3 regions of the Pseudoalteromonas sp. J2K-J599 genome follow, and region 3 is predicted to be linked to each of the others. Evidence: predicted binding sites of a transcription regulator. Region 3 holds the regulator's gene; each other region holds the start of a gene.
What was found. The regulator MetJ, encoded in region 3, represses methionine synthesis genes. The targets are predictions, from matches to a motif close to TAGACGTCTAGACGTCTA.
Positions count from the first base shown of each region.

Region 1: the regulator MetJ is predicted to act here: its motif matches at 8,341-8,358, upstream of metK (methionine adenosyltransferase).
Region 2: the regulator MetJ is predicted to act here: its motif matches at 6,365-6,382, upstream of AC5NT5_RS03770 (methylenetetrahydrofolate reductase).

Region 1 is NZ_CM200271.1:2,879,880-2,891,093, forward strand. It holds gene AC5NT5_RS13020 (vWA domain-containing protein) at 1-955, shown strand, start outside; gene AC5NT5_RS13025 (hypothetical protein) at 957-1,379, shown strand; gene AC5NT5_RS13030 (hypothetical protein) at 1,728-2,171, opposite strand; partial or broken gene AC5NT5_RS13035 (GNAT family N-acetyltransferase) at 2,450-2,904, opposite strand; gene AC5NT5_RS13040 (hypothetical protein) at 2,927-3,133, opposite strand; gene AC5NT5_RS13045 (hypothetical protein) at 3,198-3,632, opposite strand; gene AC5NT5_RS13050 (NRAMP family divalent metal transporter) at 3,756-4,928, opposite strand; gene hpf (ribosome hibernation-promoting factor, HPF/YfiA family) at 5,131-5,487, opposite strand; gene ppnP (pyrimidine/purine nucleoside phosphorylase) at 5,665-5,979, opposite strand; gene tkt (transketolase) at 6,164-8,155, opposite strand; gene metK (methionine adenosyltransferase) at 8,460-9,611, shown strand; gene AC5NT5_RS13075 (hypothetical protein) at 9,787-10,335, shown strand; gene AC5NT5_RS13080 (5-formyltetrahydrofolate cyclo-ligase) at 10,354-10,950, shown strand; gene rpiA (ribose-5-phosphate isomerase RpiA) at 11,004-11,214, shown strand, end outside.
Region 2 is NZ_CM200271.1:828,290-839,503, reverse strand. It holds gene xseA (exodeoxyribonuclease VII large subunit) at 1-558, shown strand, start outside; gene AC5NT5_RS03795 (hypothetical protein) at 571-1,251, opposite strand; gene cysE (serine O-acetyltransferase) at 1,287-2,105, opposite strand; gene AC5NT5_RS03785 (hypothetical protein) at 2,450-2,857, shown strand; gene AC5NT5_RS03780 (helix-turn-helix transcriptional regulator) at 2,862-3,182, shown strand; gene AC5NT5_RS03775 (M16 family metallopeptidase) at 3,293-6,175, opposite strand; gene AC5NT5_RS03770 (methylenetetrahydrofolate reductase) at 6,426-7,382, shown strand; gene AC5NT5_RS03765 (sensor domain-containing diguanylate cyclase) at 7,642-8,622, opposite strand; gene AC5NT5_RS03760 (DEAD/DEAH box helicase) at 8,682-9,929, opposite strand; gene AC5NT5_RS03755 (DUF3581 domain-containing protein) at 10,105-10,806, opposite strand; gene AC5NT5_RS03750 (CPBP family intramembrane glutamic endopeptidase) at 10,919-11,214, shown strand, end outside.
Region 3 is NZ_CM200271.1:409,130-420,343, forward strand. It holds gene priA (primosomal protein N') at 1-214, opposite strand, end outside; gene rpmE (50S ribosomal protein L31) at 445-660, shown strand; gene AC5NT5_RS01825 (malic enzyme-like NAD(P)-binding protein) at 1,187-2,428, shown strand; gene metJ (met regulon transcriptional regulator MetJ) at 2,492-2,812, opposite strand; gene metB (cystathionine gamma-synthase) at 3,102-4,349, shown strand; gene metL (bifunctional aspartate kinase/homoserine dehydrogenase II) at 4,785-7,130, shown strand; gene AC5NT5_RS01845 (penicillin-binding protein 1A) at 7,194-9,686, opposite strand; gene AC5NT5_RS01850 (pilus assembly protein PilM) at 9,817-10,896, shown strand; gene AC5NT5_RS01855 (PilN domain-containing protein) at 10,884-11,214, shown strand, end outside.

The DNA of each region.
Region 1 (11,214 bases), 1.3 Mb from region 3:
AAAGCAACAGCACAACCTACCTGAAGATTGGCTACGTAAAGAGTTTGAAAAACACCTAAGCGATGAAGAAAAAGCCCAACTAAAAGCCATGGGCGGGCTCGACGAGCTTATGAAAACCCTAAAAGAGCGTTTAGAAGAGCAACAAAAACGCCACGCTGGCGGTAATAAATGGGTAGGTACTGGCGGCACATCACCTTTTGGTGCATACGGCTATAACCCAGAAGGTGTACGTATAGGGCAAGACGGCAATCGTAACCGCCAAGCGGTAAAAGTGTGGGATAAACGCGAATACCGCAATTTAGACTCCGACAGAGAAATTGGCTCACGTACAATAAAGCTCGCCCTTAAAAAGCTACGTAAATTTGCCCGCACTGGCGCAAGCGATACCCTTGATTTAAACGAGACTATTCGCGCTACTGCAAAACAAGGCGGCATGCTTGATGTAAAAATGGCACCCGAACGCCACAATGCAGTAAAAGTATTGATGCTGTTTGATATTGGCGGCTCAATGGATGACTACATCCACACCTGCGAAGAATTATTTAGCGCCGCCCACAGCGAGTTTAAACATTTAGAGTTTTACTACTTTCATAACTGTTTATACGAGCACGTTTGGCAAGATAACCAACGCCGCCACTCTAACGTAATAGACACCATGACGCTGATTAATAAATTCACCAGCGACTACAAAGTAATATTTGTCGGTGACGCCACTATGGGCCCTTACGAAATAGCTTATGCCGGCGGCTCCGTAGAGCATTACAACGAAGAGCCCGGCAGTGCATGGCTTGCACGCATTACAAACCACTTTGATAAAGTCGCCTGGCTCAACCCACAACCCGTTGAACACTGGCCTTACTATCAATCGATTGGCTTTATAAAAGAGTTAATGAACAATCGCATGTATGCGCTGAGTTTAGATGGGATAAGTAGAGCGATAAAAGAACTGAGTTAAAGTGAATAATAGAAATATATTAAAATTAATTTTGTTTGCATCACTTATTATAAATTTGGTTTTTATAACTATCTTTATAAGTGACTCTAAAAAGGATAAAAGCATTTATTTATTAGCAAGCAATGTTGAAGCTAAATGCTTGAATGATTGGAAATCACAAGACTCTAGGGTGCCTTTTATTACCTCTCATCAAATTTTAGGACCAGATCCCTTTACTGAATATAACCTTTTAGAGCTGGGAGGTTATGATCAGTCAACATCTTTCACGTACGAATTCTCAGCATGTTTTAAAGATAAATTTTCTACAGTAAGAACAATTGCAGAGATGAAATATGTTATTGATTTCATGGGTAAGCAATCAAAAAATGTAGGATTTTATAAATTACCAAATTCTGATGAAATTGTTGTTTACTCAAATGAGTAACAATTAGGCTAGATTGGCTAAACTCACAACTCGTTGAGCATTGGCTGCACTATCAATCAATTGGCTTTATAAAAAAGCTAATGAACAACCGCATGTATGCGCTTAGTTTAGATGGGGTCAGTGGAGCGATAAAAGAGCTGAGTTAGATGCGAATTAACGACAGCTCAGTTCCTGCAGCTAACCTTCTAGGCGTGTATCTGAAACTCTGTTGGGTGGCGCCTTCGGCTTAACCAACCTACCTTTTGACGTATGTCGGATAAGTGGCAAAGCCACGCCATCCGACGAAAATGATGAATTTACTAGAAACAACCCGACTTACCGCCTTACAACCTAACGCTCTGTTAGCCATCAAAAATATACTACTTTGTGCTCATATTTCGTGTTAGGGAAGCCGCAATCTTTACGCATTTCACTAATGCATGCTAAAAACTCTTCTTTTGATGCGTTCCTTTTTATCAATGAATCAATAAACTTGGACATCTGAATTACTACATCTTCACTAGCCCAAAGAGCAGCAAGGTCGTAAGCTTTTAAAAAGTCAGCTTTTTCTTGCGGAGACGCTGAATTTCCTGAGTTTACAAACACACGCATAGCAATCATCAGGTTGGTGTATACATCTCTGCGCCTAACTAATAACTCATATTCTCTTGTTACATTGGCTCTTTCATTTTCTAAGATTTTCTTAGCCCATAAATCCCCTAGCCACTTAGATAGAGCGAAGACTAATACAGCGCCACCACCAAGACTAATCCCGATAGCGCCAACAATTTCCATTAAAGCTTGAAAACCCAAAATATCTCCTTGATTGCTAATAGCTTTATTAAAGGGCGCCTTCCTTATTTTAGCGCGAAAGCGTCCCTATTTTATGAGCTTATATCAATAGCAAAAAACATAAGTTATTGCTAGCTATATATATGGGTTATTTCGTCATCTAGAAAAGGGGAAAGTATCCTCTTAGTCTTACTTATCTGACGGCAAACCTCCTGAATTACCGCTTCACGCTCTGAGCTGCCATGCAGGTAATATTTAAATCATATAATTATAAAACGTTACTTCCTCGTTCATTTCATTCAAAGCGCTTTACTCATAAACAAGCTGTAAGGATCTAACTCATAATCACCAAATAGTTCGCATTCTTTAAAACCAAATTGAGTGTAAAGCTTTTGTGCGGGCAAAAATGCCTTTGCCGTGCCGGTCTCTAACCTTAACTTTTTGTAACCTCGCAAAGTGGATTGCTCAATAAGATGCGTGAGTAACTTAGCGGCTGTGCCTTGGCGTAAATAGTTGCTTGATGTGCGCATTGATTTAATTTCGCCATGCGTTGTATTTAGCGTTTTTAAAGCGCCAACACCCGCTAAATTATTATCAATCCATAAGCTATAAAAAGTTATATCGGCTGAGTGAGTTTACTCACATCAAGTGCATGTACGCTCTCAACAGGTGAGTGCTTTAGCATATCGTTATGATGCGCCTGTAGTAACTTTATCACGTATGGGTTTGAAAGCTCGCCTGTTCTTATTTCCATTTACAGCTCATTTTTTCGTGTATTAATATTTAATATAAAGCGCTAATAACTTTATATTTAACTCATCATTACTAGAAGCTAAAACACTACCGACTGATTTCGAGTGTTCTAAGTCCCCTATTCGCATCTCAAACTTTTGATTATCAAAACTATCAATAAAAATATGTACTTCTTTATCCTCATCATAAAATGATGCGAAGTTGTCTATAATGAGCATATTAAATATCATAGTTTCTTCCTTGTAGATTAAACATAAAATAATGATTACCTAAGACAATTTAAAGTTACAAGGTTTATAACGAAGGATTACTATAAATTTTAAAATATTGATAAAAAATATTCTTTCTCGAAACTCCTTTAAGTGAAGAAACAAGAGGAAGTAAGAACTCCTTGCTATCTAGTATTTCTATTTTCCATTTAGCATCGCCAATAAAATGAAAAGTTAACGTGTTCGAGTTTTGAATATTATAATTTCGAAAAGTTCCCGTTGAATACATGCTACCAATCGTAGCTGAATCAACAATATCAAGGCACTCATTTAAGAGATGGATATGAAGCATATCCTCGTAAGGAGTATCATCCGTCATAAAGACAAGGTATTTACAACCGGCTTTAATACAAAGCTCCAAATAAGTACCATCAACAACTTTATCTGTTTGCGTATTATTTAAAAAGATATAGCTCTGTTCTGGAGACTTAGGGATTGTCTTAAATACTTGGCTTTCCATTATGATCATCTTTTTCACCTAGCTATTACTTTTGACAGGCTAATTCTCGCCCACCGCAGGCTATCGTGGTCCACACTAGTCGACATTTGCAGAGATCGTTTGGTTTGTACCTCAAACCTAAAATCACATCAACTTCCACACTACAAACGCAACGGCAAATCCTACTAAATACACCAAACCTAACCACGTTAAACTACGTAGTAAAACGCTATGCTTAATAGCAGGCTCTGATCGCACAAGGCTAAAGTTGAGCCATGCAAATACAGGCGTTGTAACAAATGAAAGTGTCATAGCAAACGTAAGCATGGGGCCAAGGGCTGATTTAAAAAATAAAATAACGGCCATACCGGCAAATGCTTGTAGTATTAACCAAATATTTAAGCTGTGTTTTGATTGCCCAAAGCCAAGTAGTTTATGAGATTCGCTAAGCGTACGGGCGTAGCCATCAAGCACGGTGAGTGTAGTGCCAAACATACATAAAAAGGCGATTGCTGATACAAGCGGCCTTGCCCACTCGCCTATTGTTAATGCGTACATATCAATAAGCTGCTTGGCAAACGCGACACCGCCGAGTTCTATACTACTGGTTTGCCCGTACTGCACTAATACACCTAAGCTAAAAAATACCAAGGCTAAGCCAGCTGTAAGCCAGTAACCTACGTTAAAATCGAACAAGCCTTGGCTTTTAGAAACTGTTTGCTGCGCTTGTTTTTCTTTTAGCCATAAAGAACTTAATGCAGATATTTCGATAGGTGCTGGCATCCAGCCCATTAAAGCCACCATAAAGCTAAGCATGGCAAGTTCATACGGTGAAGGACCCACATAATCAGCAGGTGCCATTGGGCCGTTACTAAATGCAATGGCAAGGGCAATCAAAGTAGCGAGCGTAAGCAGCCCCATAATGCCTTTGGCAACGTTATCTAGCGCTTTAAAGTGTCCAAGTAGTAATATAACTAAACATACACCGAGCAGCATCCAACAAAGTAAGGTTACTTCGATAACCACAGGTAAGGCGTAATGCAGTAAGCTTGCGGTAAGCAGTAATACGCCAGCGGTATTAACAACAGCGGCTACAATGTTTAAGCCAATAAAGCTGTAAAAATAAAACGGGCCTTTACTCTTATAGCCCTCCACTAGGCTATTTTTAGTCGCGAGTGTGTATTCCATACCAAAGCGAAAAAACGGATATTTTAAAACATTAACAACGAGGATAAGCCAAAATAGTTGCCAACCAAATATTGCTCCAGCTTGCGTAGAGGCAACTAGGTGAGATCCGCCAATAGCGGCTGTTGCCATGAGTATTCCAGGTCCAAGCGCACCTAGTCGAGACTTCCATACTGCTTTTGTTGTGTGCATTAATTTCTCAAAATATGTGTGTTATACGCTGCTTTTATTAATTTTTTTGATTAATAAACTGCAAGAACGCATAACTTACCTAAATTACAGGCAATAAAAAAGAGCCATACGGCTCTTTTTTACAATACTTTGGAACTAAATTTTATTTAAGATCCATCTCTTGGATGATCTCGTGTGCGATTTCAGGTGTAGTGCTAACAGGCTTTTCGTGTAAGTTTGCTTTTATCTGCCCTTTTCGATGTTTTAGTGCCGCATCGAGTTTTTTAGCTGCGCTTGCAATGGCTGGGTACATAACTTCGTTTTCCCCTTTTACCGATATGCGCGTGCCTTCGTAATTAGTGCTAATTTCAGCTTGGATTTTATGATGCTCTTTAGACAAAATAATATCGAGTGCAATAAGCGATGGAAAGTGGCTCTCGATTTTTGAAAATTTTTCGTTGATGTGCTCTCTAATAGAGTCAGTAACTTCAACATGGTGACCAGAAAGATTAATTTTCATAGGGTATCCTTTTATTTGTTACCTCATAAATAGTATTGGGGGCTATTTAGATTAACACAAGGAAAAAAGAGAGATATTTGAGGTTTATTTGCGGTTTTTGGTGATTTAAATCATACGTTGCGCAAAATTTATGCAAAGCCCATAGTGCATGGGCTTTCAGACGTCTAGCTGTATTGATTAATCTGTGTACGAACAACAGTAGTCAGCAAAATCAGATACTTTTACTTTAAAGCTTACATTTGCATCAACATTAAACGATTCACCTGCGTTAAATGTTTTCCAATCACTTGCCCCTGGTAATAAAATATCCCATTGGCCAGCTAAAAGCTCCATGCACTCTTTTTGGTTTGTATCAAAAACAAACTCACCTGGTTGCATAAAGCCTAACGTTTTCGCTTCGCCATCACCTAAAATAACGGTACGACTTGACACTTTTCCGTCAAAATATACATTGGCTTTTTTTACTACACTTACGTTATCGAACTTTGGCATTTTTAGCTCCTGCTATTAATTTAAGATTTTTATTTATAAATTTTATCGCACTACCTTGCCTGATAGCTTACTTTCTTGCAAGGAAAGCAGCATTGTTCAAGGTGAAGTTGCTTCATGTAAGGGCATAAAAAAACCCGCAACATGTGCGGGTTTTTCAATTACTTACTTTATTTAATCAAAGCGATTAAAAAAGCTCGTTTGCTTTGCTTACAATGTTTGCCACTGTAAAACCAAAGTGCTCAAACAGCTCACCAGCAGGTGCCGACTCACCAAAGGTAGTCATACCTACTACTGCGCCATTTAGACCTACGTACTTGTACCAGTAGTCAGCAATACCTGCTTCTACTGCTACGCGGCGTGTAACAGATGCCGGTAATACGCTTTCTTTGTACTCTGCGCTTTGATCTTCAAAGGCATCAGTACATGGCATAGATACAACACGTACCTTTTTACCTTGGCTGCGTAGCTCAGTTGCTGAATCTTGTGCTAGTTGCACTTCAGAGCCCGTCGCAATGAAAATAATTTCAGGGTTGCCGTCACAGCTAAGGATGTAACCACCCTTTTTAACGTCTGCTAATTGCTGTGCGTCACGCGCTTGTTGCTCAAGACCTTGGCGAGTAAAGATTAACGATGTAGGACCGTCTTTACGCTCAATAGCTTGTTGCCATGCAATTGCCGACTCAACTTGGTCACATGGGCGCCAGTTGTATAAGTTAGGCGTTAAACGCATGCTTGCAATTTGCTCTACTGGTTGGTGAGTTGGACCATCTTCACCTAAACCGATTGAATCGTGCGTGTATACAAAAATGCTTGGTTGCTTCATTAATGCAGCCATACGTACGGCATTTTTTGCATATTCAACAAACATTAAGAACGTAGCACCGTAAGGAATAAAGCCTTTATGAAGGGCAATACCATTCATAATTGCCGACATACCAAACTCACGTACACCGTAGTAAATGTAGTTACCGCTTGCATCGTCGTGTGTTAAACCTTTAGAGCCATCCCAAATTGTTAAGTTTGAGCCTGCTAAATCGGCTGAGCCACCCATAAATTCTGGTAATAACGGACCAAATGCGTTTAATGCATTTTGCGATGCTTTACGAGACGCTGGGTTTGCAGGGTTTGCTTGTAATTGCTCAATGTACGCTTGAGATTTTTCAGCCCAATCGCCAGGCAGTTCGTTATTAATACGACGCTTATATTCAGCTGCAAGCTCTGGGTATGCTTTTGCGTATGCTGCAAATTTTTCGTCCCAGCTTGATTCAAGCTGCTGACCTTTTTCTTTGCTATCCCATTGTGCGTAAATATCATCAGGAATTTCGAACGCATCGCCAGTCCAACCTAAGAATTCGCGAGACGCTTTAATTTCGTCATCACCTAGTGGTGCACCGTGACAATCGTGGCTACCAGATTTATTAGGTGAGCCGTAACCAATAATTGTTTTACAACAAATTAGTGATGGTTTATCGGTAACACTTTTAGCTTCTGCAATTGCAGCACTTATAGCATCGCTGTCGTGGCCATCAACACCACTAATTACATGCCAACCGTATGCTTTAAAGCGAGCTGGCGTGTCATCTGTAAACCAACCTTCTACTTCACCATCGATTGAAATGCCGTTGTCATCCCAAAATGCAACAAGTTTACCCAGACCTAATGTGCCTGCAAGTGAACCAGCTTCATGAGAAATACCTTCCATAAGGCAGCCATCGCCCATAAATGCATAGGTAAAGTGATCAACAATATCGTGACCTTCGCGGTTAAACTGTGCAGCTAGCGCTTTTTCAGCAATTGCCATACCTACGGCATTTGTGATCCCTTGACCTAATGGACCCGTAGTAGTTTCGATTCCTGGTGCATAGCCATATTCAGGGTGACCTGGTGTTTTAGAATGCATTTGACGGAAGTTTTTAATTTCGTCCAGTGGTAAATCGTAACCACTTAGATGCAATAGAGAATAGATAAGCATTGAACCGTGGCCGTTTGAAAGAATAAATCTGTCACGGTCAGCCCACTCTGGATTTGTTGGGTTGTGTTTTAGATAATCGCGCCATAATACTTCTGCGATATCAGCCATGCCCATAGGGGCTCCAGGGTGACCAGATTTGGCCTTTTGTACTGCGTCCATTGACAAGACGCGAATAGCATTTGCAAGTTCTTTGCGAGATGGCATGAATTCTCCTACCTTTATGTGTATTTGCGCGGGTATTTATGTGTTTGTTTATGCACCCAAGTAACTTGGGTTTGTTTATATCGACCATTCTTACTTATTGTGGGGGCTGTGTGCAATTAAAAACCCTATAAAAGTGAGGCATTATGAATATTTTTTAAGACCAAAAAGTTATTAGTAATTTTATTTAGACGTCTAGGCGTAAAAACACTATGCAAGGTGTTTTGTTTTCGATAAAATACGCCCCTTAATTTTTTAGCGCTAATACCGACGTTTGTGAAGCGCAATATTTGTGAGCAGAATTACAATGGCAAAACATTTATTTACTTCTGAATCAGTTTCTGAAGGTCATCCGGATAAAATCGCCGATCAAATCTCTGATGCGGTACTTGATGCTATCCTAGAGCAAGACTCTCATGCCCGTGTTGCGTGCGAAACTTACGTAAAAACAGGTATGGTTATGGTTGGTGGTGAAATCACTACTAGCGCATGGGTTGATATTGAAGAAATTACACGTAAAACAGTACGTGAAATTGGCTACACGCATTCAGACATGGGTTTCGATGCAGATTCATGTGCAATTTTAAACACTATTGGTAAACAGTCTCCTGACATTAACCAAGGTGTTGACCGTACTAGCCCAGAAGAACAAGGTGCTGGCGACCAAGGTCTTATGTTTGGTTACGCATGTAACGAAACAGAAGTACTAATGCCTGCGCCAATTACTTACTCACACCGTTTAGTACAGCGCCAAGCGCAAGTACGTAAAAGCGGCGAGCTTAACTGGTTACGTCCAGATGCAAAATCTCAAGTTACTTTTGCATACGAAAATGGTAAGCCAGTAGGTATTGATGCAGTAGTACTATCTACTCAGCACAGCGAAGACATTTCGCAAAAAGATTTAGTAGAAGCGGTGATGGAGACTATCATCAAGCCGGTACTTCCTGCAGAGCTTATTACAAGCGCGACTAAATTTTTCATTAACCCAACGGGTCGCTTTGTAATTGGCGGACCAATGGGCGATTGTGGTTTAACAGGTCGTAAAATCATCGTTGATACATACGGTGGTATGGCTCGTCACGGTGGTGGTGCTTTCTCTGGTAAAGATCCATCAAAAGTTGACCGCTCAGCTGCATACGCTGCACGTTACGTTGCTAAAAACGTAGTTGCGGCTGGCCTTGCTGATAAATGTGAATTACAAGTTTCTTACGCAATCGGTGTTGCAGAGCCTACATCTATCAGCGTTGAAACGTTTGGTACAAGCAAGTTAGAAGAAAGCCGTTTAATCGAGCTTATTCGTGAACACTTTGACCTGCGCCCTTACGGCTTAATTCAAATGCTTGATTTAGAGCGCCCTATCTACCTTCCTACAGCGGCTTACGGCCACTTTGGTCGTGACGAATTCCCTTGGGAACGTACAGATAAAGCTGATGCACTTCGTGCAGCTGCTGGCCTTTAAGCTAAAAGTGTTGAAGTAAATTAAAAACGGCCCTTAATAGGGCCGTTTTTGTATCTAAAACTTATCAGTTACATTGTTTGTAGTGCGTCTACAAAATAACTATAAAATCGACCTCGAATTCTTTTGTACTTTAGGTATATACTCATTTCATTATAAAAGCTTTAGGGATAGTTAAATGGCCGATAACTTTCGCGTTATATTTGCAGGACTTGCCGATAACGTTGACATAAAAACAGCGTGCGCAAACTTAGCTGCAAAATTAAAAACGTCAGATGAAAAAGTAGCTCTTTTTTTTAAAGGTAAGCCGCTGTTTGCGCCAAGCGATAAAGACAAAGCGTTAAAACAGACTAAGTTATTAGCAAGCCTAGGTATTAAAAGTAAGCTGCAAGCTGTTTCAAATGCGATTCAAAATAGCTCCCCCGCAGCTGCAAATAACAACCAACGTGATGAACGTATTTTTGATGCACTTGATTACATCACTAGCAGCTTAATACGCCTTGAAGAAAAGCTAGATGAGCTAGAGCAACGCCTTCCTGAAGCTCAATTAAATACACCAGACGAAAGTGTAGACGAATGGCAAAATGACGACCTAATGCTAGATGAGGATTTAGCTACTCCTAAAAAACGCAGTAACTTACTTTTATATTCATTGATTGCAACTGCCACCATTTTGCTAGTTGTACTTGCTGTTTTTTTAATTTTTCCCGATTTATTCTCTTTTTAAAAATGGCTAATTAGTTTAATGAGCAATGAACGCGCACAAATAAGAGCTGAAATTCGTAACACCCGTAAAAACTTGTCAAATAATCAGCAAATAATTGCTGCGCAATCGCTAAAAATGAATTTTATTCAACACTTAAAAAGCGAAAACATAACGAATTCAAAGCATATTGCCATTTATTTAAGTAACGACGGAGAACTAGACACTTCATTGTTAATTAAAGAATTATGGAACTTAAACCATGCTGTTTATCTACCTATAATACACCCATTCAATGGCGCTAATTTACTATTTCAGCGCTATGAGAAAAACTCACCCATGAGGGCAAATCGCTATGGTATCTTGGAGCCTAAGCTGAACTGCTCTCAAATATGCCCATTACCAGCGCTTGATTACCTCCTTATGCCATTAGTGGCATTTGATAAACAAGGTAATCGCCTAGGAATGGGAGGTGGGTTTTACGACCGGACATTGGCACGTTTACATGAACAAAATTGGCAAAAACCGCAACTAATTGGCCTTGCACATGAATGCCAAAAAGTTGATGCTCTACCAATCGAGTCATGGGACGTACCACTTGAAACCATTATCACCCCAGATAAAACATACTGTTGGTAACATTTAATTTTGGTTACTAGCCGCATATTTCTGACATACATGAGCACAAAGCAATGACACAAGACGAATTAAAAAAAGCAGCTGCCTGGGCAGCACTCGAGTTTGTAAAAGAAAACACCATTGTAGGTGTCGGTACAGGCTCTACTGTTAATCACTTTATTGATGCCCTTGGCTCAGTAAAGGACACTATTGTAGGCGCTGTATCAAGCTCAGAAGCGTCAACTGCACGTTTGGAAGCGTTAGGTATTGAAGTGTTTGAACTTA
Region 2 (11,214 bases), 420 kb from region 3:
CTTGTAAGCCCAAATACGCAAGAGTTACACAACAAAGTAACACAATTAGTTAATCGTTTATCTAACGCGTTTAAGCACGGTATTGCCGATAAACGCGCATTAGCAACGCAGTTACAACACCGCCTTAATTTGTGTCATCCGCGTAATCAGCTTAGTCAAAAATCACAACGTTTGGATGAGCTAAGCATTGCGCTGCAACAAGCTATGCGTAATCGTTTTTACCAACAAGAACGCACACTCAATAACTTAACGCCGCGTTTGATGCGCCAATCACCTGATAAAAAACTCGCTTCAGCAAGCCATCAACTCTCGCAATTACAAGCTAGGCTAAACCAAGCTATACAGCATCAGTTACAACAAGCGAATAATAGCTTAGCACTGCAAGCAAGCAGGTTAGATTCAGTAAGTCCGCTTAATGTTTTAGCGCGCGGTTATAGCATCACTAAAACACAGCAAGGAAAAGTAGTTAAATCTGTGGGGCAAATTAAAACAGGCGATGTGTTAATTACAGAGCTCGTTGATGGCTCTGTAGAATCGCAGGTCATACCTATTACTTAATACTGATACAGTTTAAAGCTCTGTACTTAGCAACATTTTAAGTTCGCTATCGCTCGATGTGGAGGTAGTGCTTTTAAATTGTTGCCAAAACTCTTGTTCCATCAACTTATCGTTTAGCTCTCGCCATTGAGCATTACCAAATGTGTCGTTATCAGTAGGAGCGGCAAGTTCAAATTCACATACTGTTTTTTTACATTTTGCACTAACAACGTCAGGAATAATTGATAAATCAGCTGTTAATAAAAAATCTTGTAATGCCATTTCAGTACGATAAGCCCATTCTTCGTCGCGCGTTTGATTTTCAAATTTATCACGTAAAATCTGCTCAAAATCTGAAGGGCTCCTCATTTTCTTTAAAACACTTTTGAGCGCCGCTTTCTGTTCGGCGAGTTGCTGCTTAAGCTGAGTTACTTGCTCTTCTAAAGGTAGTTCATCAAGCATTTGGGTTTCTGAATTGGTTGTAGGCGTGTCTTCAGTGGGCTCTATACTAGCGACTTGCTCAGGTACTGCAGAGTCTGCATTACTCAATACCTCATTACTTTGTTGTTCAGTATGAAGCTTTTGCTGTTTTTCATAACTTGGCTGCGACTTAACAGATTCTGGATGACTTGAAGCTGCATTAAAGTAGCTCCAAGTTAAACCTACACCCGCAATAAACCCAATCCCTAGAGCCAATAAACTATTTTTGTTCATGTTAATTCCTTTTAAGTTTTATTATTTTTAATTACCTATAGCATTGCACTCGTGTGCGATTCGTTTTCAGGCTCAGGATTTGCTAAAAAGTTTTGGTTCATACTTTGCGCCGGACACTCACAATCCGGTCGACCAATAATTTTAGCGGGTACGCCAACAGCGGTTGTGTGTGGTGGAACATTGCTAAGTACAACTGAGCCCGCGCCAATTCGTGCGCCCTCACCTACTTCAATATTACCAAGTACTTTAGCGCCGGCGCCAATTAATACGCCCGCTCTAATTTTGGGATGACGATCGCCCTGCTCATTGCCTGTACCGCCAAGCGTTACAGATTGCAAAATTGATACGTTATCTTCAATTACCGCTGTTTCACCAATAACAATACCGGTTGCGTGGTCAAACATAATGCCTTTACCCACTTTACATGCTGGGTGAATATCGACCCCAAACACTTCAGAGTTACGGCTTTGGATAAAGCGCGCTAGCTCTTTGCGATTTTGTTGCCACAAACAATTAGCCAAACGGTGCGCCTGAATAGCATGAAAACCTTTTAGATTTAATATAACCGTAAGATAGGTTTCTGATGCAGGGTCGCGGTCTTTTACCGCTTTAATATCCTCAGCAACAAAAGATAGCATACGGTCACATTTTACAAATGCTTGATCGAACAGCTCTCGGATAGTGAATGCAGATACCACCGCATCAGCCAACTTATTAGCAACAATAAAGCTCAATGCCGAACCTAAACAATCATGATTTAAAACACATGAATAAACATGACTTGCTAATAATGGTTCACGTTTTACTACATCGTTAGCTTCGTCGCGAAGCTGTTGCCAAATTGCATGACGCATAATACTGCACTGCCTTAAGTTGATATAAAATAGCCTTTTCCCAAGTCTAACGGATTTAGCCACAAAGGTGTTAATCCCTTAGTTATTTGTTCTGGTTATTAGATATAACTAGTACTCAGAAATGATATTTTAAACACTTACCTATTTTTTAGATTAAGTTATACGACAGTAGCTAAAATGAACAATACAGACTTAAAATATAATAAATTAATAAAAATCAAAAGCTAACAACATATGACAGTTCATCTGTCATATGCCAAAATACATACTGGCGTACAGCTGACGGCGTAAATAACAAAAACAAACGCTAAATTAGCATCATCAACTCAACAAGGATAACGATGATGAAAAACGATATATTAAATACAAAAAAATTAGGTTACAAATTTTACTTTCAAGATGGCGACAACCAAATAGCCTGTTTTGGAAGCTACTTTACAGGCAAAGAAGAAATCTACGTTAACGATGATTTAGTTAGTAGTAAGCGTAGCGTTGGTAGAAAAAGCACGCATACATTTGAGTTTAAAGAACATAACTACCAAGTTAAATATCACATGCTAAATATCATCACTGGCAAGCTTGAATGTACTTTTTTTAAGAATAATGAGCAAATAAAGCAGCAAGAACAAACTGTACTTCCTTTTATTAAAGATCCGAAAAGAGCTGTCCTCTTTTTTTCTGCCTGTGTACTTGCCGGATACTTAGGTGGGTATTCAACCTTCATGCTAATTGACTTAGTGATGGGTAAATAAACGCATGCAACTTAACTCTAAAACAATAAAAAAACTTAGGCAGCAATTTAATTGGACGCAGCAGCAACTTGCCGATGCCTGCGGTGTAAGCTTACGTACCGTTCAGCGTGTAGAAAAAGAAGGTGCGGCATCAAAAGAAACCACAATGGCTTTATGCGCAGTATTTGAAGTGCGACAAGGCGAGCTTATAAAATTGGACGACTTAGAAGTAGATGAAACGGTTAAAGCCCAATCAACGCAAAAGTTTATTGTAGCTATTGCTATAAGCTCTTTAATTAGCTTTACACTTGGAGTTAGCTGTATGCTATTAATAACGAGCTTATGATATTAATAACAAGCCTATGCTTTGGCTTAGAGTATTAATATAAAATGCCCCAGAGCTTTAAGCACTGGGGCATTTTTTATACATTTAAAGATAGTTTAAAAACACTTAAATTATTGAAATACTTTATCGACTTTCATCACTTCAATATTTTTTGCAGGAATTGCCAGTTTATAATCAGCAATCACTTTATCCTCAGCAACCAACTCAGCAGGTTTATTAGTGTTGTAAACCATTGGTGAGGTTTGCTGCGATGCTAAACGTTTTTGCATATCAGCGCCGTCACCAGTAATAAATACATAGTGAACATTGTCTGTTTGTAAGTTTTCTTTAATAACGCGATTAACATCAGCAAGCGTTAGCGTTTTAAGTTTATTAGTTACGTAACTTACAAAGTTATCAGTGTTGTAAAATTCGCTATCAAGCGCGTAACCTAATTGGCGATTTTGACTTGCAACCATTTGCGGCACAAAGTTAATTAAAAAATTACGCGTAGCTTCAAAGTCATCTTCGCTCATACCATTTTTAATTAGCTTATCTAGCTCAAACAAGGCGGTACGTGTTGCAAAGTGCGCATCGTTATTAGAGCGAAGTGGGCGTAACCACACTTGAAATATTTGCTCTGAGCGCCCTAGGTTTGCATCTGGCTTGGTTTGAAACATACCACGTGGAAAGTATTCAATATATGCGTAATCGCCATAGTTCATGCCGCGAGTTTCACGAATGCGCTCATATAAAAAGCTGTTAGAACTACGGTGCTCACCAAAGTACGAACGCACAAGCCAAAGGGCTGTCCAGTCTTCGCTACTTCTAATTGTATCAATAGGGAAACCAAACGATACCGCTGTCGATTGCGCTGACTTTTCTACAATAGTTGCATGATGACCTTTAAGCGCTGGCGCATCAGGAATACTTAAACGGCTTTGCTCACCCTTTGGTAGCGTTGCAAAATCGCTCATCATTTTAGCTTTAAGGTTTGCAGGCACAGCCCCAATTAAGCCAACCGTGAGTTTAGATTGCGTAAGCTCGCTGTTATAAAACGCTTTAACATCATCTAGCGTCAACGCTTCTAAATCCGAAATATCACCGTAGTTGTAACTTTCGTAAGGGTGATTTTTGTAAAGTGCACTGTATAGCACTTCTTTGCCTAGCTCTTCATCGTTAGATGCTTTTAAGCCTGATTTAATACCATCGATCATTTCTTTTTTAAGGCGTTTAAAGTCATCGTCTCTAAAGCCTGGGTTTAATAATTGATCGCTCACAAGTGAATACCACTGCGCTGCATTGTCTTTATGAATACGCCCTTGAAACGACAGCATTTCTTTATCTATTTGATAACCAAAGCTACCTGCAAGCGGATAAAGTGCTTTTTGAATATCTTTATAGCTTGTCGCCTCTGAGCCACCTTGTGCAAGCATAGCCGCAGTGAGCGCAGCAACACCTTTTTTGCCTTGAGGGTCGGCAGCCGCGCCGGTATTGAATAAAAAGTTAACATCGATTAACGGCGAGCTATTGGTTTTATCAAGTACTTTAAATGCAGGCTTCGCAGGTGCTTGTTCAAGCTTTGCAGTAAGCGCATTTAAATTAACTTCTTGCTCAAAACCTGGGGCTTTATCAAGTGCCGACATTGTTAATGTGGTACGTGCCTTATCAGTAAAGTATTTATTAGCAACGGCTTTAATATCTGCGCTGGTGATGTTATCTGCCGATTTATACAGCTGGTTTATAACCTCAGGATCGCGCTCAAAATGCATGTAGCTGGCAAGGGTTGATGCAATCGCTTGCGACGAATCTAAGCCATTAATAAAGCTGTATTTAAGATTCGATTTTAAATCACTGAGCTTTTGCTCATCAACAAGCTCAGTGCGTGCTTTTGCATAAGTTCGATTAATGGCATCGCGCGCAGTGGCTAAATCGTCTGCGTTTTCTACTTTAACAAATACGTGTAATAAACCCGGATCTTTAGTCTCTGGGTTATAGGTAAACATTTGGCTGGCAATTTGTTTGTCGACCACTAGCTCTTGATATAAATCTGAATTATTTGAAAAATAAAGCTGTGAGATTAAATCGAGTGCCGCTCTGTCTTTTTTAGCAGGCTCCCACGCAGCGCCTTTGTACGATACAAGTAACCAATGCCCTGGTAGCGCTTCATCTTGCTGGTGCAAATATTTTGGTGCTTGTTGAACAGGTTCTGCTTTAATGTCAGCAACATAGTTACCCTTTTCCCAGCTGCCCCAATGCTTTTTAACCATTGCCATTGTTGCTTGTGGGTCTACATCGCCCACGATGACAAGTGACACATACTCAGGCTTATAAAACTTAGCAAAAAACTCTTTACCATAGGCCATTTGATCAGGCATGGCTTCTATGTCTTTAAAAAAGCCCATAGTGGTGTGTTTATACGTGTGCTTATCAAACGCTTCTTCGCGTACAGCGCTTAATAATTTACGAATTGGGCTCGCGTTGTTTTTTAAGTACTCACCTTTTACCGTTTGTGCTTCTGTTCTAAATTGCTCTTCGGTGTAGGTTAAGTTTTGAAAAATATCAGCTTCAAGCTCAAGTACTTTATCAAGATGCTGCTTTGAAAAGTTTAAATGGTAATTTGTGTAATCGTTTGTTGTATAAGCGCGGTTATCAACACCTGAATTTTTTAATATGTCTGAGTACACATCTTCAGGGTATTTTTTTGAGCCTTTAAACATCATGTGTTCAAAAAAGTGAGCAAAGCCTGTTTTGCCCTCTTCAACTTCGTTACGAGATCCAACCGATACCGGAATTTGCAGCGACACGACATCAGGGTAATCGGTTTTAACAACCATGACACGCAAGCCGTTTTCTAGCTCTTCAATTAAGTAATCTTGTGAAAAAACACGGTCATCAGCTTTATTTACTTGTTCTTGTTGTGCTGTTGTTTGCGTGCTTTGGTTTTGTTGCATGGCGCAACCTGTTAACGCCAGCGATACCGCTAAGCTGGTTGCTAATAATTTAAATTTCATTGTTGTCCCTTTTTAAATTGAGCAAATTTGTTGTCAGATTTAACTCTTTAATTATGCCCCATAGCCAATAAATATAAGAGCCCCAAGGGAATTTATTATGTAAACAACTGTGTCAATTATAAATTATGGGAACAAGCACTATGAATAAACATCATGTTAATTGAAAAACTTTCATTAAATAAATCTATCTAGACGTCTAAATGGCTGCTATATTAAATCCATCAAAACAAACTTAGCTGGAATGAGGATTATGGCTTTATCACTAAAAGAGAAGATAGTGGACACCAATCAAGGTGTTTATCTTATTGGTACTACCCCGCCTAAAATTGGCACCGATAAAGCGCAATTAAAAACCATTGCAGAAAAGCTATTAGGTCGCTTACACGAAATTGAATACGACGGCGTGATAATTTACGACATTCAAGACGAAAGCAGCCGAACTAACCAAGACCGCCCATTTGCGTTTAAACAAACCGTTGATCCGCGTGAATACAGCCATTTACTTCGTAATTTATCTGCACAAGATGTAATTACTTATAAAAGTGTGGCGCAGCGTGGTGTAGGCGAATTTAAAGATTGGCTAAGTGAAACTAAAAACGACTACGATTTACAAAATGTTGTTTTAGTAGGTAGCCCATCATCGATAGGCGATATAAAGCTAAGCTTGCCAGATGCTTATAAAGCGATGGCTGAGCAATCAGATGATTTCTTTTTAGGTGGCGTTACGATTGCCGAGCGCCATTCAAGTAAACAAAATGAGCACGAACGATTAATAGAAAAAACAGCACAAGGTTGTCAGTTTTTTATATCGCAAGCTGTTTACGATGCACAAGCTACCATAGAGCTAATTACTAGCTACGCACGTACATGTAAAGCACAGGGTATTACACCTCAACGTATTATATTAACGTTTACCCCGTGCGGCGGCGAAAAAACCTTAGAGTTTATGCAATGGTTGGGTATCTCAGTGCCAGAGGCAACAAAATGGCGCATGCTTGATGCAGACAATACATTAAGCGAATCGGTCCGTATTTGCCGCGAAAACCTCGACTTAATACTTAAAAGCTGTGCGCATTTAGATGTACCGCTGGGCTTAAATATTGAAAGCTTAACAAACCGTAAAGAAGAAATTGATGCATCAATTAACTTATACCGTTTATTAAAAGCTATTATGGAATTAAACCTTGCTGAAAAGCTAATAGCTTAAAGGCTAGGTAAGAGCTAATTAACACCCTTCTTGGCAAGCCTCATGGCTTGCTTTTTTATGTCCGTACTTTGAAAAATAAATTAAGAAGTACAAGTAAAAATTTGCAGCTTAAGCTATTCATTGAAGCTATTTTTGGTTATTACTCTCAAGCCTTTTTAAGGCAAACCCCATAGAGGAGCACATAACACCAAAAATAAAACCTATCGCAGAAAAAACTAGCCAAGTTTTTGAGGCATGAGTCATGACGAACTTCCTTTTATTATTTTGCTTTTTTAGCGAGCCTATACGCTTGTTTATTTTTATACATTGCGTGGTCTGCATCATTTAATAGCGCTTCAAAGGGCTGCTTTTGTTTATTAGTAAAACTATAACCTATGCTGAGCGATAAATCGCAAACCTCTTCTTTGAGTAAAGCTTTTGAATACTCAGAGGATATTTTATCCATGATGTAGCTAATTTTACTTTTATCGCTTAATTGCATTACTGCAACAAACTCATCACCACCTAAACGCCCTACTATATCGGCATCTCTTAAATGTTTTTTTAGCGTATCTGCCAATATAATTAAGGCTTTGTCGCCCACTTCATGTCCGCAGGTGTCGTTTAATTTTTTAAAGTCGTTTATATCAATAAACAAGCAACATACGTCGAAGCCCAAACGCAGTGCTAAATTAAGCTTTTGCTGAGCTAGTAAGTTAAGTGCTCGGCGATTATAAATACTCGTTAATGAGTCTAACATGGCTATTTCGCGCATTTGCTCATAGCTATACACAAGCGCTAGGTCGTCTTCAATTAAATCGCGTAGTTGCTCTATGAGCTCAAAGTATTCATCGGTATAGCTAGTTATTTTAGTGTCTTTTAAGCATAGCGTGCCAAATACTTCACCTTCTGGCCAATGAATAGGTAAGCCTAAGTAGGATTCAACACCGTCCTCAACTACTTCTGGGAGGGTGTTCCATGCATCGTTATTGCTTGCATCATTAACATATAAAATATTATTAGTTTCAGCGACGTGCCGACAAAAAAGAGGTGTTTGAGGAGGAAGTATCGGGTTGGTTTCAAAGCTTGAGCCACCTTCGTTATTTCTAATAACAACGCGATAGCCTTTGCTTGTTGCCTGAACTATATAACCAGACGGGGCTGAAAAAAGCCCCGTGATAAGGTCCATTGTTTTTTGCCATTTATGCAAAGATATTTGGCCATCAACACCAGAGAATGCCCATTTATCAGTTTCAAACATTAACTTTACCTCGGCTATTTAATAGCTCCAGTATAGGCAAAAAAGTAAAGTAAAAGCTATTATTTACGGCGTCTACTTGGCTCTCTTTTACCCGTAATGCGTTTTTTATCGCGATCTTTTCGAGATTTATTAGTATTTTTACGATTATCTTTGGGCTTTTTATTTAAGTCAGGCTCGTAACCTTCTAACCACTGCGGCGTTAAACGCGTATCGAGTAATACTTCAATTTCTTCTAGCAGCCATTGCTCATCAAGACTTACCAATGACATAGCAAGTCCTTGTTCACCAGCACGACCTGTACGGCCAATACGGTGCACGTAATCTTCGGCAATGTAAGGCAGTTCAAAATTAATTACGTATCTAAGTGTAGAAATATCTAAACCACGCGCAGCGACGTCGGTTGCAACAAGTACGCGTGTAATACCCTCTTTAAAGTTTTGCAATGCACGGTCACGTGCGCCTTGCGATTTATCGCCATGGATTGATTCGGTTTTTAACCCATCTTTACACATTTCTTTAGCGAGCTTATCAGCCATTTGTTTTGTGCGAGTAAAAATAAGCACTTGGCGCCAGTTTTTCATGCCAATCATGTGCGATACAAGTTCGCGCTTACGGTCTTCATCTACAGCGTAAATAACTTGCTCTACTTCAACCGCAGCTGAGTTACGTTTATCAACTTCAATTAGTTCTGGGTTTTTTAGTAGTTTTTTACTGAGTTCAAACACGCTGTCATCAAACGTAGCTGAAAAGAGTAAAGTTTGGCGATCGCCCGGTATATGTCGCAATATACGTCTAATTTCATCAATAAAGCCCATATCAAGCATGCGGTCGGCTTCGTCAAACACTAAAGAGTCTACGCTTGAAAGTACCACACTGCCTTTAACTATATGATCAAGCAAACGCCCTGGTGTGGCCACTATAACTTGTGCTGTTTTAAGTGCTTTAATTTGAGGGCCAATACTTGCACCACCATAGGCTAAAGCACCATTGATATTAGTGCCTTGTGCGTACTTTTCAAAGCTGGCAAATACTTGCTGAGCAAGCTCTCGTGTTGGCGTTAAAATTACAACGCGGGCAAGGCCTTGCTCATCTTTTTTAGGGGTATTTAAAAGCTTATGTAATAGAGGTAAAACAAAGGCGGCGGTTTTACCCGTACCTGTTTGCGCGCTGCCCATTACATCACTTCCAGCTAGAATAGGCGGAATAGTTTTAATCTGAATTGCGGTAGGTTGAGTGTAATTATTTTGCTCAATCGCTGTTAATAATAACGGGTCGAGATTAAGTGATGAGAACGTAGTGGCAGACATAGGCTTAGCTTTAAAATAACAAAGAGCGCTATTGTACGCATATTACTGTACTGCGTAAATTAACCAGTCCAGAAAAGTATTTAATCCCTCGGCTAATCTAGCTGTACTCTTAAAACCAATAAAAAAGGCGCTAAATAACAGTTGTATTTAGCGCCTTTTATAATTTTATGTAGCTTTAAGCTGGCTTTAGTGTTGCTTTACGTTCGTTGTAAAACGCTATTAAATCGTCAACTGTTGCTTGGCAGTATTCGCGAATACCCGAAACTACCATGTGCTTTTCACCACTACCCACTTTAACGCCGTTTTCTAACAGGTTAAAACGTAGTGTAATTTTTCCGCGCTTACCAGTGTACTCAAAGCTTGGCTCTGCAAATTCAAGTATTGGCGCTGTTATATCAAGATTATCAAGATTAATAAGCATTGATTCGTAAATTATCATCGGACGAGCAGGGTTTATCATTACCTCTTGCTTGCCCATTAATGGGATAATTACATGCGGAAAGGTAGTACCAGAAAACTCAACATAATTTTTTATTAGACTATTAGTTAGTGCTGGGCATTGGCTGGTTTTACCGCTGCGCTTTACCTTTAAAATGACTTTTTCGCCATTGGTTACATCAAACTCATCGGCTCCCTCAGGGAAATGAAGTTTGGTGTTTTCATCAACCATACCGGCAAAAGTAAATTCCATTTGTTCACTAATACCGTAGCGGTCTAGTACCAATGAAAAAAGTAAGTCTCCTGGCGCGCAAAACTTTTTGGCATCTTTGTCATGAAGTGGATTGTAATCGTCAGCAACGCATTTAGCGAAGCGAGAACCCTGCTCACGAGAGATAGAAACATAATCAGCATGCTGCTGAAAAAAAGGACTTAACATAGTTTGTTCACTGCTTAAACTGCTTATAACCTATCTATATTACCAGAAAAAAAATATTGAGAGGTCGAATCTGTTAGATTAATGGCTAAATAAAACAGAGTAATAAAAAACAATGGCCTTTTATTTATTAGCACTATCAATCATATGTGTTTTTCCGTACTGCAAAATATCAATAATGCGGCAACCCCTTTGGCACTACTTAATGGCTTTAAGTGTAGTAAGTGGGTATTTTCAAGGTTATATAAATTTGTATGCTCTGCTCAGCACTGGGCTTTACGTTGTTTTATACTACTGCGCACTAAATGCAAAGCGGGCAATAATACGCGCTATTTTAGGTACTGTTTTTATAATTTCCTCACTGGCATTAGCACTTCATTGGGTGCCTGGTTTTAATAACCTCCCTATTGT
Region 3 (11,214 bases):
CTATTACCTCTATAATATTCTTAATTTTATCTAAAGGGACGTCGGTACTGTTTTTAATACCCAGAACAACAGCTACTTTTTTTTGATTACCAAAAGGCACTAAAACCCGCATGCCCGGTAGTATGGGTGTTGATAAGCCACTGAGCTGCTCTTCTATTTTATAATCAAAGGTGCGTGGAAGCGGGACTTTAATAGCAACTTCAACAAAACTCATAACAACTCAACCCGTAAAATTAATGCTGTAATGTACTAAAAATACCGCTAAAAACCTACTAGCAATAGTACTTGAGAAAGAGATTGTTCACTTTTTTAGCGAAAAGATAAATAAATACTTGTGCAGGGGAAGGTTGTTGGATAAAATCCGCCACCAACAAATTTGTTTTAACGACGTATGGTGCCAGACTTCGGGTTTGGAGAGCGATGCGGCCTTAACTAGAGGTTCCTATGAAAGAAGGTATTCACCCTAAGTACGAAGTAATTTCTGCAACATGTTCATGCGGAAACAAATTCGAAACTAGCTCAACTCTTTGTAAAGACATTCACTTAGACGTATGTTCTGCGTGTCACCCGTTTTACACTGGTAAGCAAAAGATTTTAGACACTGGCGGCCGTGTTGATCGCTTCAACAAGCGCTTCGGTGCACTTAGCAGCAAGAAGTAATTATTGCTGTTTAGTTAAAAAAAGCACCTTAGGGTGCTTTTTTTGTGTCTAAAACTTACTACTTCTTATCTTATTTAGCTTGCTCGAGCTACATCACACCTTGCATAACTATTTCCTATTCTTATTCTGAGTATGCATAAACCTTTGCAGACAAATTGATAGATATTCTCTATATTTTAAATAGTACAAATTTTAACTAGGTTGATAAAAGTAGCTAACGTGGGCTTATCTGTTTTTAAAGTAGTGTAGTAGGCTGTTATTTTAAGTTTATGATGATACGTTAAACATACATTTTTTTAATATTTTAATAGACATAAACGCACCTCAAAACTTACTTTTTTGGTGAATTTTTATTTATCAAATGTTTATATAATCCTGCAAAGTTACTGAAAAACCTCTTAAAATTAAAGGATATAGCATATAACAGGATAGACCTGATATTGCTTGGAATTTAAAAATAATAAGGGTATCGTACCCCAAGACTCCACCTCTCACTTTAACTTAAATTGCAGGATACCATCGCGTTATGTCTGACTTTCGTGAACAAGCACTACATTATCACTCACATCCCGTACCTGGTAAAATTAGCATTGAGCTAACAAAACCAGCTGAAACAGTTCAAGACTTAGCCCTAGCTTATAGCCCAGGTGTCGCTGAGCCTGTACGTGAAATTGCCGCAGATCCTGCAAATGCATATAAATATACCGGTAAAGGTAACATGGTTGCGGTTATCACTAATGGTACTGCAATTTTGGGCTTGGGTAATTTAGGTCCTTTAGCGTCTAAGCCCGTAATGGAAGGCAAGGCGTTATTGTTTAAACGTTTTGCAGGGCTTGATTCTATTGATATTGAAGTAAAGCACAAAACAACAGAAGACTTTATTAACACGGTTGCCAATATTGCTGACACATTTGGTGGTATTAACCTTGAAGATATTAAAGCACCAGAGTGTTTTGAAATTGAAAAAGCATTAATAGAGCGTTGTAGCATTCCTGTTTTTCATGACGACCAACACGGCACCGCCATTGTGACGGCTGCCGGCATGTTAAATGCGCTAGAAGTACAAGGTAAATCAATTGAAGATGCAATAATTGTATGTTTAGGTGCAGGCGCTGCTGCAGTTGCGTGTATGGAACTGTTAATTAAGTGTGGTGCACTGCGTGAACACATTTATATGCTTGACCGCAAAGGTGTTATTCATACTCGTCGCGATGATTTAAACGAATATAAACAGCTTTTTGCTAACAATACCGATAAACGCACATTGCAAGATGTAATTGCAGATGCTGATGTGTTTGTTGGTGTTTCGGGTCCTAACTTGTTAGCTGCCGAAGATTTAAAACTAATGGCAGAAAAGCCGGTCGTGTTTGCCTGTTCAAACCCAGATCCAGAGATCGATCCTGCACTTGCTCACGGCGCACGCAACGATTTAATTATGGCAACAGGGCGCTCTGATTACCCTAACCAGGTTAACAATGTTTTATGTTTCCCGTTTATTTTCCGTGGTGCACTTGATGTACGTGCAAGCGCGATTAACGATGAAATGAAAATTGCTGCAGTTGAGGCTATTCGTAGTATTGCCAAAGAGCCTGTACCTGCAGAAGTTTTAAAAGCCGCAGGCGTAGATAAACTAGAGTTTGGTGCGCAGTATATTATTCCAAAACCAATGGATCCGCGTTTACTACCGCGTATAGCTAAAGCTGTAGCACTTGCTGCGGTAGAGTCGGGTGTTGCGCAAATTGATTTGCCTGAAAATTATATGGCGTAATATATAACGCTTAAACAAAAAACCTCAGCAATGCTGAGGTTTTTTGACTAAAAAGGTAACGATTTATTCTTCGTTTAAAATAGGCACTTCTAAACCCATTTCTTGCATTATCTTTTTAACTTCTTCTGGTACTTTTTCTGCGTTGTCTTTACGTAGGTCATCGTCATTTGGTAAAGGTTGACCAGTAAATGCATGCAAAAACGCCTCACATAGCAATTCACTATTTGTTGCATGGCGAAGGTTGTTGATTTGACGACGCGTACGCTCATCCGTTAAAACTTTTAATACATTTAGCGGGATCGAAACGGTGATCTTTTTAACTTGCTCTGATTTTTTCCCGTGTTCTGCGTATGGGTGAATATACTCACCATTCCATTTAGCCATAAGATGTATCGTTGCCTCAGATTATTAATTTCTCACACGGTATAAAAAGCGTGTAAATATGCGTGAAATTCTATCGATTTAAAAAAGATAGTCAAATAATAGATACCGATCTATCTTAATAAGCCTATTTGGGATGTAAAAATAAGCTCACTTTTGTGAGCTAAAATGTGGTACTAGCAAACGCCTTTCCTAACTTTAGCCATCTAGAGCTTTAAAATCCTTTGACTTATTAAAACGGATAACTTACTCTTTTAGACGTCTAAACATCCAAATTAATCAGGTGACGAATATGAGCGAAAAAAACAAAGCGACCATTGCTGTACGTAACGGCGTTGATGCTGATAAACATCATGGTGCAGTGGTGCCGCCAATTTATTTATCAACGACTTATTCGTTTGCCGACTTTGATACTAAGCGTGAGTATGATTATGGCCGCAGTGGTAACCCTAATCGTGATATTTTAGCAGAGACGCTTGCTAAGCTTGAAGGCGGCGCTCGTGGCATAATTACGGCCACTGGTATGGCTGCCGTGCATTTAGCTACTCAGCTACTTAACAGTGACGACACGTTAGTAATTCCACATGATTGTTATGGTGGTAGCTATCGTTTATTTACATCGTTACAAAAACGCGGACTATTGAAGCTTGAAGTATTAGATTTAACAAAAGAAGAAAGCCTTCAACAAATTTTAGCAATTAAACCTAAGCTTATTTGGATAGAGACTCCAAGTAACCCAGTACTTCGTTTAACCGATATTAAAGCGGTTACCGATGTTGCTAAGCAATGCGGTGCATTGGTTGCCGCAGATAACACGTTTTTGTCTCCTGCCTTACAAAACCCTATTAAGTTTGGTGTAGATATTGTGGTGCATTCAACTACTAAATATATTAACGGGCACTCAGATGTAGTGGGCGGCGCTGTTATTGCTGCAACACAAGAGCTTGGTGATGAGCTTGCTTGGTGGGCAAATAATATTGGTATTACGGGCGCCCCTTTTGATAGTTATTTAACGCTTCGTGGTCTACGTACTTTAAATGTGCGCTTAAGGCAGCACCAAGAAAATGCGCTAGCAATAGCTAAGTACCTTGAAAGCTCCAATTTTGTAAGCCAAGTTTACTATCCAGGACTTGAGTCACATCCTCAACATGAGCTTGCTAAAGCACAACAACTTGGCTTTGGTGGCATGGTTAGTTTTGATATTAAAGGCGATATAAACGACGCCGCAGCATTTTTAACTAGTCTTAAAACGTTTAGTTTAGCTGAGTCACTAGGTGGCGTAGAGAGTTTAATTTGTCACCCCGCAACTATGACGCACGCAGGCATGGAGGCAAAGGCACGTTTAGAGGCGGGTGTGGGCGATACGCTTATTCGTATTTCGGTTGGGATTGAAGATATACACGATTTAATAGCTGACTTTGAACGAGTATTTGAACTTGTAAAACCAGGGCAAAATAAAAATGTTGGCCGTGTAGGCAAAGGTGCTGGCACTTCTGGTGGAAACGTTAAATTAAGTGCAGCCCGTCCAGCGCTTTGGTAAGTAATACCAATCCGCAATAATACCTAGGGCGTGTTGATCTTTGGTGGGTGAATTTGCAGCAGTATGTTTGGTTTTTAGGCAAGGCGGAGCCTATGTAGTGTGGTTATTCCCCATGAATAGGCGATAACGCAGCATAAATACCAAACATGCGCTGCCCTTTGGGTTCTTTCTAGGGACGATTAACTCTTTGTTGCTCGGTTTTTACTTAGCCCACTAGGTTACAAACCTCGCGCCGCGATTTAATCGCCCCTAGATTGAACAAATTTCAATCCACAAAGAACAACACGCCCTAATCAATTTGAGGGATTAAACCGCACGATAAAATCGTTAAAAATTCCTAATATAGAACAACTAAATAACGAAATTTTTGCCTTGTTATCGATACGGTTTTCTTTCCTCAAAATAGACAACTTAATTAAGCGAATTGGTATAAATATGGTCAATTGTGTACATAAATTTGGTGGTTCAAGCTTAAGCTCTAGTGAGCGCTATCAAAGCGTAGCTAAAATAATTATTGGGCATACTCAGCCGGGTGACTGTGTTGTGGTATCTGCTGCAGGTAAGACTACAGATACACTTGTGTCGTTGTGGCAAAGTTATCAGCTGCAAGACACGCAAGCTGTCGCTGATATTTTACTGCAGTTAAATAACCATCAAAGCGATTTAATTGAGCAGTTATTACAAGCTGATTTAAAGCGCTGCGCACTTAAAACACTAAATACCGAGCTTAGTAATATTGCAGAACTTGCTCAAGCTGAGCAGCTAAAAGAGGCTGCGTTACTTGCGCATGGGGAACTGTGGTCAGCACGTTTACTCGCTACTTATTTACAGCAGCTAAATATTGAGGCGTGTGCTCAAGATGCCCGTAGTCTTTTTACCTTAAACGATGGTGAATTAATGCATGCGCAAAATGCGCAGCAATGTCGACAGTCAATTTTACCTAATAAGATAAATGTTGTTACTGGGTTTATTGCCGCCGATACGAAAGGTGAGACCGTAACACTTGGACGCAACGGTAGCGATTATAGTGCAACACTACTTGCAAATTACTGTAATGCTAAGCAAGTATGTATTTGGACCGATACACAGGGAGTGTTTAGCACTGATCCTCGTAAGGTTAAAAAAGCGATTAAATACGGCAAAATTTGTCGCGGGCAAGCTAATTTATTAGCTCGTTTGGGTAACCCTGTATTACACGCAAAAACACTATCGCCACTTAAAAACAGCGATATTAAGCTAGCTGTTCGTAGTAGTTTTGATGTGCAAGCAAGCCCAACAGATATAGTAAAAGAAGGTTCAGCAAAGAAAAAGCGCTTTATAACCACGCTGCAAAATGTTGATTTGTTAATGGTTGAAGGATTAAGTGAAGGTGAGGTCGCAAGCGTTAGTCAGCTTATTCAGCATAGCCTTCATCATTTTAACCATAATGGTGAAGTGTATTTAGTAGTACCGGCTGCACAAACATATCAAGTTATTAATTACTTTGCTGGTAGAGCTAATATTAGTGAGTCAAATTTAAATGGCTGTGCAATTATTGCCCCTGAGCAAGACGTTAGCGTACTAAAACTGCAAGCTTTAGAAGTATTAGCTGAGCAGACTATAAAGCCGCGTTTTGTGCATCAAGATAATGGTTATGTTTTATTACTAACAGACCAATTTATAGATAGCGATATACAAAGCGCCTTACACGATAAGCTAATCAATAAAGGCCAAGAAATAGCCGTTATAGTTGCGGGCCTTGGCAATGTAGGCGATGCTTTTATTGAGCAGTTATCGGCACAATTTGAGCGTTTATCAGACGACTTTAGTATTAAATTGGTAGCGCTGGTTCGCTCTAAACATATGTTATTTAATGCAAGTGGCATAAATATATCGCAATGGAAAACTCAATGGCAGCATGAGGCGAATAGCTATGAAGCTGCGGATTTACTTAATGCGATAAGCGAGCTTGACTACGAACATAAAGTTTTAATTGATATTACTGCAAGTGAGCAGTTTAGCTTTTTATATACAGATTTTGTAGACCGAGATTGTCATTTAATTAGTGCTAACAAATATGCAGGTACAGCACCTACTTCTTGGTATAAAGCACTTCGTAGTAACCTTGGCGAACGTAATTTACATTGGCGATATAATACAAGTGTAGGTGCAGGCTTACCTATCAATTTTGCTTTGGCTGATTTGCAAAATAGTGGTGATAAAATTACGCGTATTGAAGGCGTGTTCTCGGGTACACTTTCGTGGTTATGTAGTAAGTATGATGGTACCACTGCTTTTTCTGAGTTGGTATTAGAAGCACAGAAAATGGGGTTCACAGAGCCTGACCCTCGCGAGGATTTATCTGGACGAGATATGCAGCGTAAGTTACTTATTTTAGCCCGAGAGTTAGGTATAGAGCTTGAGCTTGATGATATTAGCTTATCGGCATTAATGCCCGGTGAGCTTGCGCTAGGAAGTTGGGAAGACTTTCTAAACAATAAAGCCCAGCTAGATGCGTTCATTGAAGAGCATGCTGATACAGCAAAAGCTAATAACTCAGTACTGAGATACACAGGCCTATTAGATATAACAAAAACTGAAGTTATCGCTAAAGTAGGAGTTACGTATGTGCCCAATGGGAATGCGTTAGCAAACCTTACACCTGGCGATAATATTTTTGTAATTAATAGCAAATGGTATAGTGATAACGCGCTTGTGATTCAGGGGCCTGGGGCTGGGAAAGAAGTAACCGCTGCGGGTGTACACTCTGACTTATATTGGCTTGTTCAAAACTTAAAATAAGCGATTATTTAAATTAAAACGGCAGCTTAATTAAGCTGCCGTTTTTGTATTACAGAGATATTATTAAAATAGCTCTTCTTCGGTTTTTGTGTCTTCTTCAAATATATCGTTTGGCTGAGATAGCACATACTTTGTCGGTGCAGTGCCTTTTTCAAAGTATTCAAAGCGGCTGGTGTAGTCATTTTTGTGGCTTAGCAAACCAGTGGCTAAATCAATACGAATCGAAACAAGCCCCTCAGGTGGCTCAATTGGCGCTTCAGGTGTTCCTTCAAGTGCGGCTTTCATAAATTCAATCCATGCAGGCTGCGCTGTTTTAGCTCCCGATTCAGCACCAGATATTTGGCTGCTATCTAAGTTGTTATTGTACGTAGAACGGCCAAGAGCGTTACCTGGGTTATCAAAGCCCACCCACACAGAAGTCATTACTTTACTGTTAAAACCACTAAACCAGGTGTCTACAGAGTCATTAGTTGTACCTGTTTTACCCGAAAGATCACGACGTTCTAAAGCTTGTGCGCGCCAACCTGTGCCACTCCAACCCGTTTTATGGGCCCAACTACCGCCGCCCCAAATACCGCTGTGCATTGCATCAGCAATTAAAAATGCATTCTGCTTAGAAATAATTCTCGGTGCACATTTTTTTGTTGGTTCCACTTCATCACTACTATTATGAAGTGAGAATTCATTGCGTGTCGGTAAAGACTCCTCGTCACAGGCTAGGGCAGGGTTTGCTTTGAACAATACATTACCGTAAGCATCTTGAATTTCTGAAATAAAGTAAGGTTCAATTAAGTGGCCACCATTGGCAAATGCACTCATGCCACGGGCAAGTTCAAGTGGAGTAATGGAAGCACTACCCAGTGCTAGTGATTCACTGCGATTAATGTCTGAATCTTTAAAGCCAAACTTTAATAAATGATCAGCTGTACGTTGTAATCCAACGCCGCGTAGTAAGCGCACCGAAATAACGTTTTTAGATTGTGCTAAAGCACGGCGAATTCTTATCGGACCATTATATACAGCAGGGCTGTTTTTAGGGCGCCATGCTACGCCTTGGCTTTTATCCCATTGGTTTATAGGAGCATCGTTTAATATAGACGCAAGCGTGTAACCTTTTTCAAGTGCTGCTGAATATATAAAAGGTTTTATATTAGAACCTACTTGACGCTTTGCTTGTACCGCTCGGTTATATTGACTTTGCTCAAAGCTGTAACCACCTACAATAGCTTTAATTCTTCCATCTTGTGGGTCGAGTGACACAATAGCACTTGATGCTTCTGGTATTTGGCTTAGTAAGTAGCTGTCATCTTCATTTTTACGCACCCATATTTGCATTCCTGGCGTTAAAATATCTGTAGCTGCTTTTGGAGCAAAACTTTGGCGGTAACGAGTAATATATTTACGCGCCCATTTTAAGTTATCCCAAGTAAGAGTTGTGCGCTCGCCACTTTTAAGTAATACCGACGCTGTTTTATCATTAACACTAAGCACGGCTGCTGCTTTCAAAGTACCCAACTCATTTACGCTTTGTAATTTATTGAGTATTTGTTGCTCAGTTAAAGCAGGTTGTGTTTCAGGGTCCCATAAAACATCTGTTGGTCCTCTAAAACCATGGCGCATATCATAATTATGTAAGTTGTTTACAAGTGCGTTTTGCGCTGCTTTTTGAACTTTAGACTCTACCGAGGTGAAAATTTTAAAACCTGAGTTGTAAGCTTTATCTATTCCATAACGCGAGACCATTTCAGCGCGCACCATTTCAGAAATATACGGGGCGTATAAATTTATTTCAGCACCATGAAAATAAGCGGTGATAGGTTGGCTCGTTGCTTCGTTATATTCTTCTTGAGTAATATAATTTTCAGTTAATAAACGCCCTAAAACAACATTTCGGCGTGCTTTTGCACGCGTTGGGTTACGAATTGGGTTTAAAGCTGAAGGGGCCTTGGGTAAACCTGCAATCATCGCCATTTGTGCAAGTGTTAAATCTTTTAACTCCTTACCGTAATAAACTTGTGCTGCAGCACCAATACCAAAAGCGCGATTACCTAATTCTATTTTATTAAGGTAAAGCTCTAAAATTTCGTCTTTTGTTAATACACCTTCGATATGTAGCGCTATAAATATTTCTTTAACTTTACGAATATATGCTTTTTCGCGAGTTAAAAAGAAATTACGAGCAAGCTGCATAGTAATAGTACTTGCGCCTTGTTTTTTCTCGCCGGTAGATATAAGAACAATAGCCGAACGTACAATACCTATAGGATCTATGCCTATATGATCGTAAAATCGATTATCTTCTGTCGCTAAAAATGCATTAATGAGGGTTTGAGGAATTTCATCAATAGTCACTGGAATACGACGCTTTTCACCAAATTGATTGATTAAAAGCCCATCTTTTGTGAATACTTGCATAGGAGTTTGTAATTGCACGTCTTTTAAAACTTGCACACTGGGGATATCAGGTTTAACGTAGTAATAAAGACTGACCAAAGTGATCAGACCAATTAACACACAAATGATAAAAAATTGTAAAGTTCGTTTTAATAAAATCACTTATATTTCCCTAAATGGACTCCCAATTGCGAGTTTTGACTGCTAGTATATATTGATTAAAAAATGAATAATATTTTTTCAGATAAAAATTATAACTTGTTTATTATTAAAACAAAGGCCAAGTTGAAACATGCTAAGTCAACTATTTCAAAAACCGTCCCCGATGATGGTAGGAATTGATATTGGATCGCACTCTATCAAAGCGGTGCTTTTACGTGAAATTGAAACTGGATTTCGACTAGAAGCACTTGCAATTGAGCCGATGCCAAAAGGTGCGATGAGTGAGCGCACAATCCAAGATATTGAAGCGATTGGTAACGTTATTACAAAATTAAGAAAAAAATTACCGAAGTCGTTAAAATCTGCTGCAGTGGCTGTTTCTGGCCAAACAGTTATTACAAAAGTGATCTTCATGGATGTATCGTTAACAGATGCTGAACTTGAATCGCAAATTGAAATTGAAGCTGATAGTTTAATCCCTTACCCACTTGATGAAGTGAGCCTCGATTTTGAGAAGCTTTCGACGAATGAGGCCGATCCTAGCAAAATGAATGTTTTGCTTTCGGCTGCTCGTACTGAGAGTGTTGAAGCACGGGTGGGCGCTTTAGAAGCCGCAAATCTAGAAGCCAAAATAGTAGATGTAGAAAGCTACGCATTGAGCCGTGCTATGGACGTTTACTATCAACAATTACCTAGCGATGCATTTAATAAGTGTGTGGCTGTGGTCGATATTGGCGCAGTTTTAATGCTTGTGAGTGTTGTGCAAGCTGGGGAAACCATTTATACCCGTGACCAAGTTTTTGGTGGCGATCAATATACAAATAGTATTGTTGCTTATTATAATAAAGGCTTTGATGAAGCCGAAATAGGCAAAACATCAGGTGATTTACCGCCAAACTATACCTTTGAAGTATTAGCCCCTTTTCAAACTTCGTTACTTCAACAAGTTCGCAGAGCTGTGCAAATGTTTTTAACAACCAGTGGTAAAGAGCAAATAGATTATATTGTATTAACGGGCGGTACATCGATGATAAAAGGTATCGACCGATTGCTTATTGAAGAACTCGGTATCCACTCAGTTGTTGCAGAGCCTTTTGTAAATATGGAAATTTCCCCAAAGGTAGACCGTAATATAATGCAGCGTCACAAAACGCAGTTTGCAATTGCAACAGGGTTGGCATTAAGGAGCTTTTCAACATGCCACATATAAATCTACTGCCTTGGCGTGAATCACAACGCGAAGAATCGAAAAAGAAATTTGTAACTATACTTGTTGGTGTCGTTATACTTTGTTTTGCAAGTATGTATTTATTAAGCTCCTTTTATAGTGCTTTAAAAGACGGTCAAAACTTAAAGAATAATTATTTAAGCTCAGAAATTAGCATGCTAGATAAAAAAATAAGTGAAATACGAAGCTTAGATAAAAGAAAGGAAAATTTACAACAGCGTATGAGGCTCATTGAAGAATTGCAAAGCAGCCGTAACTTGGGTACGCAAATAATGGATGAAGTTGCCAAAATAGTGCCTG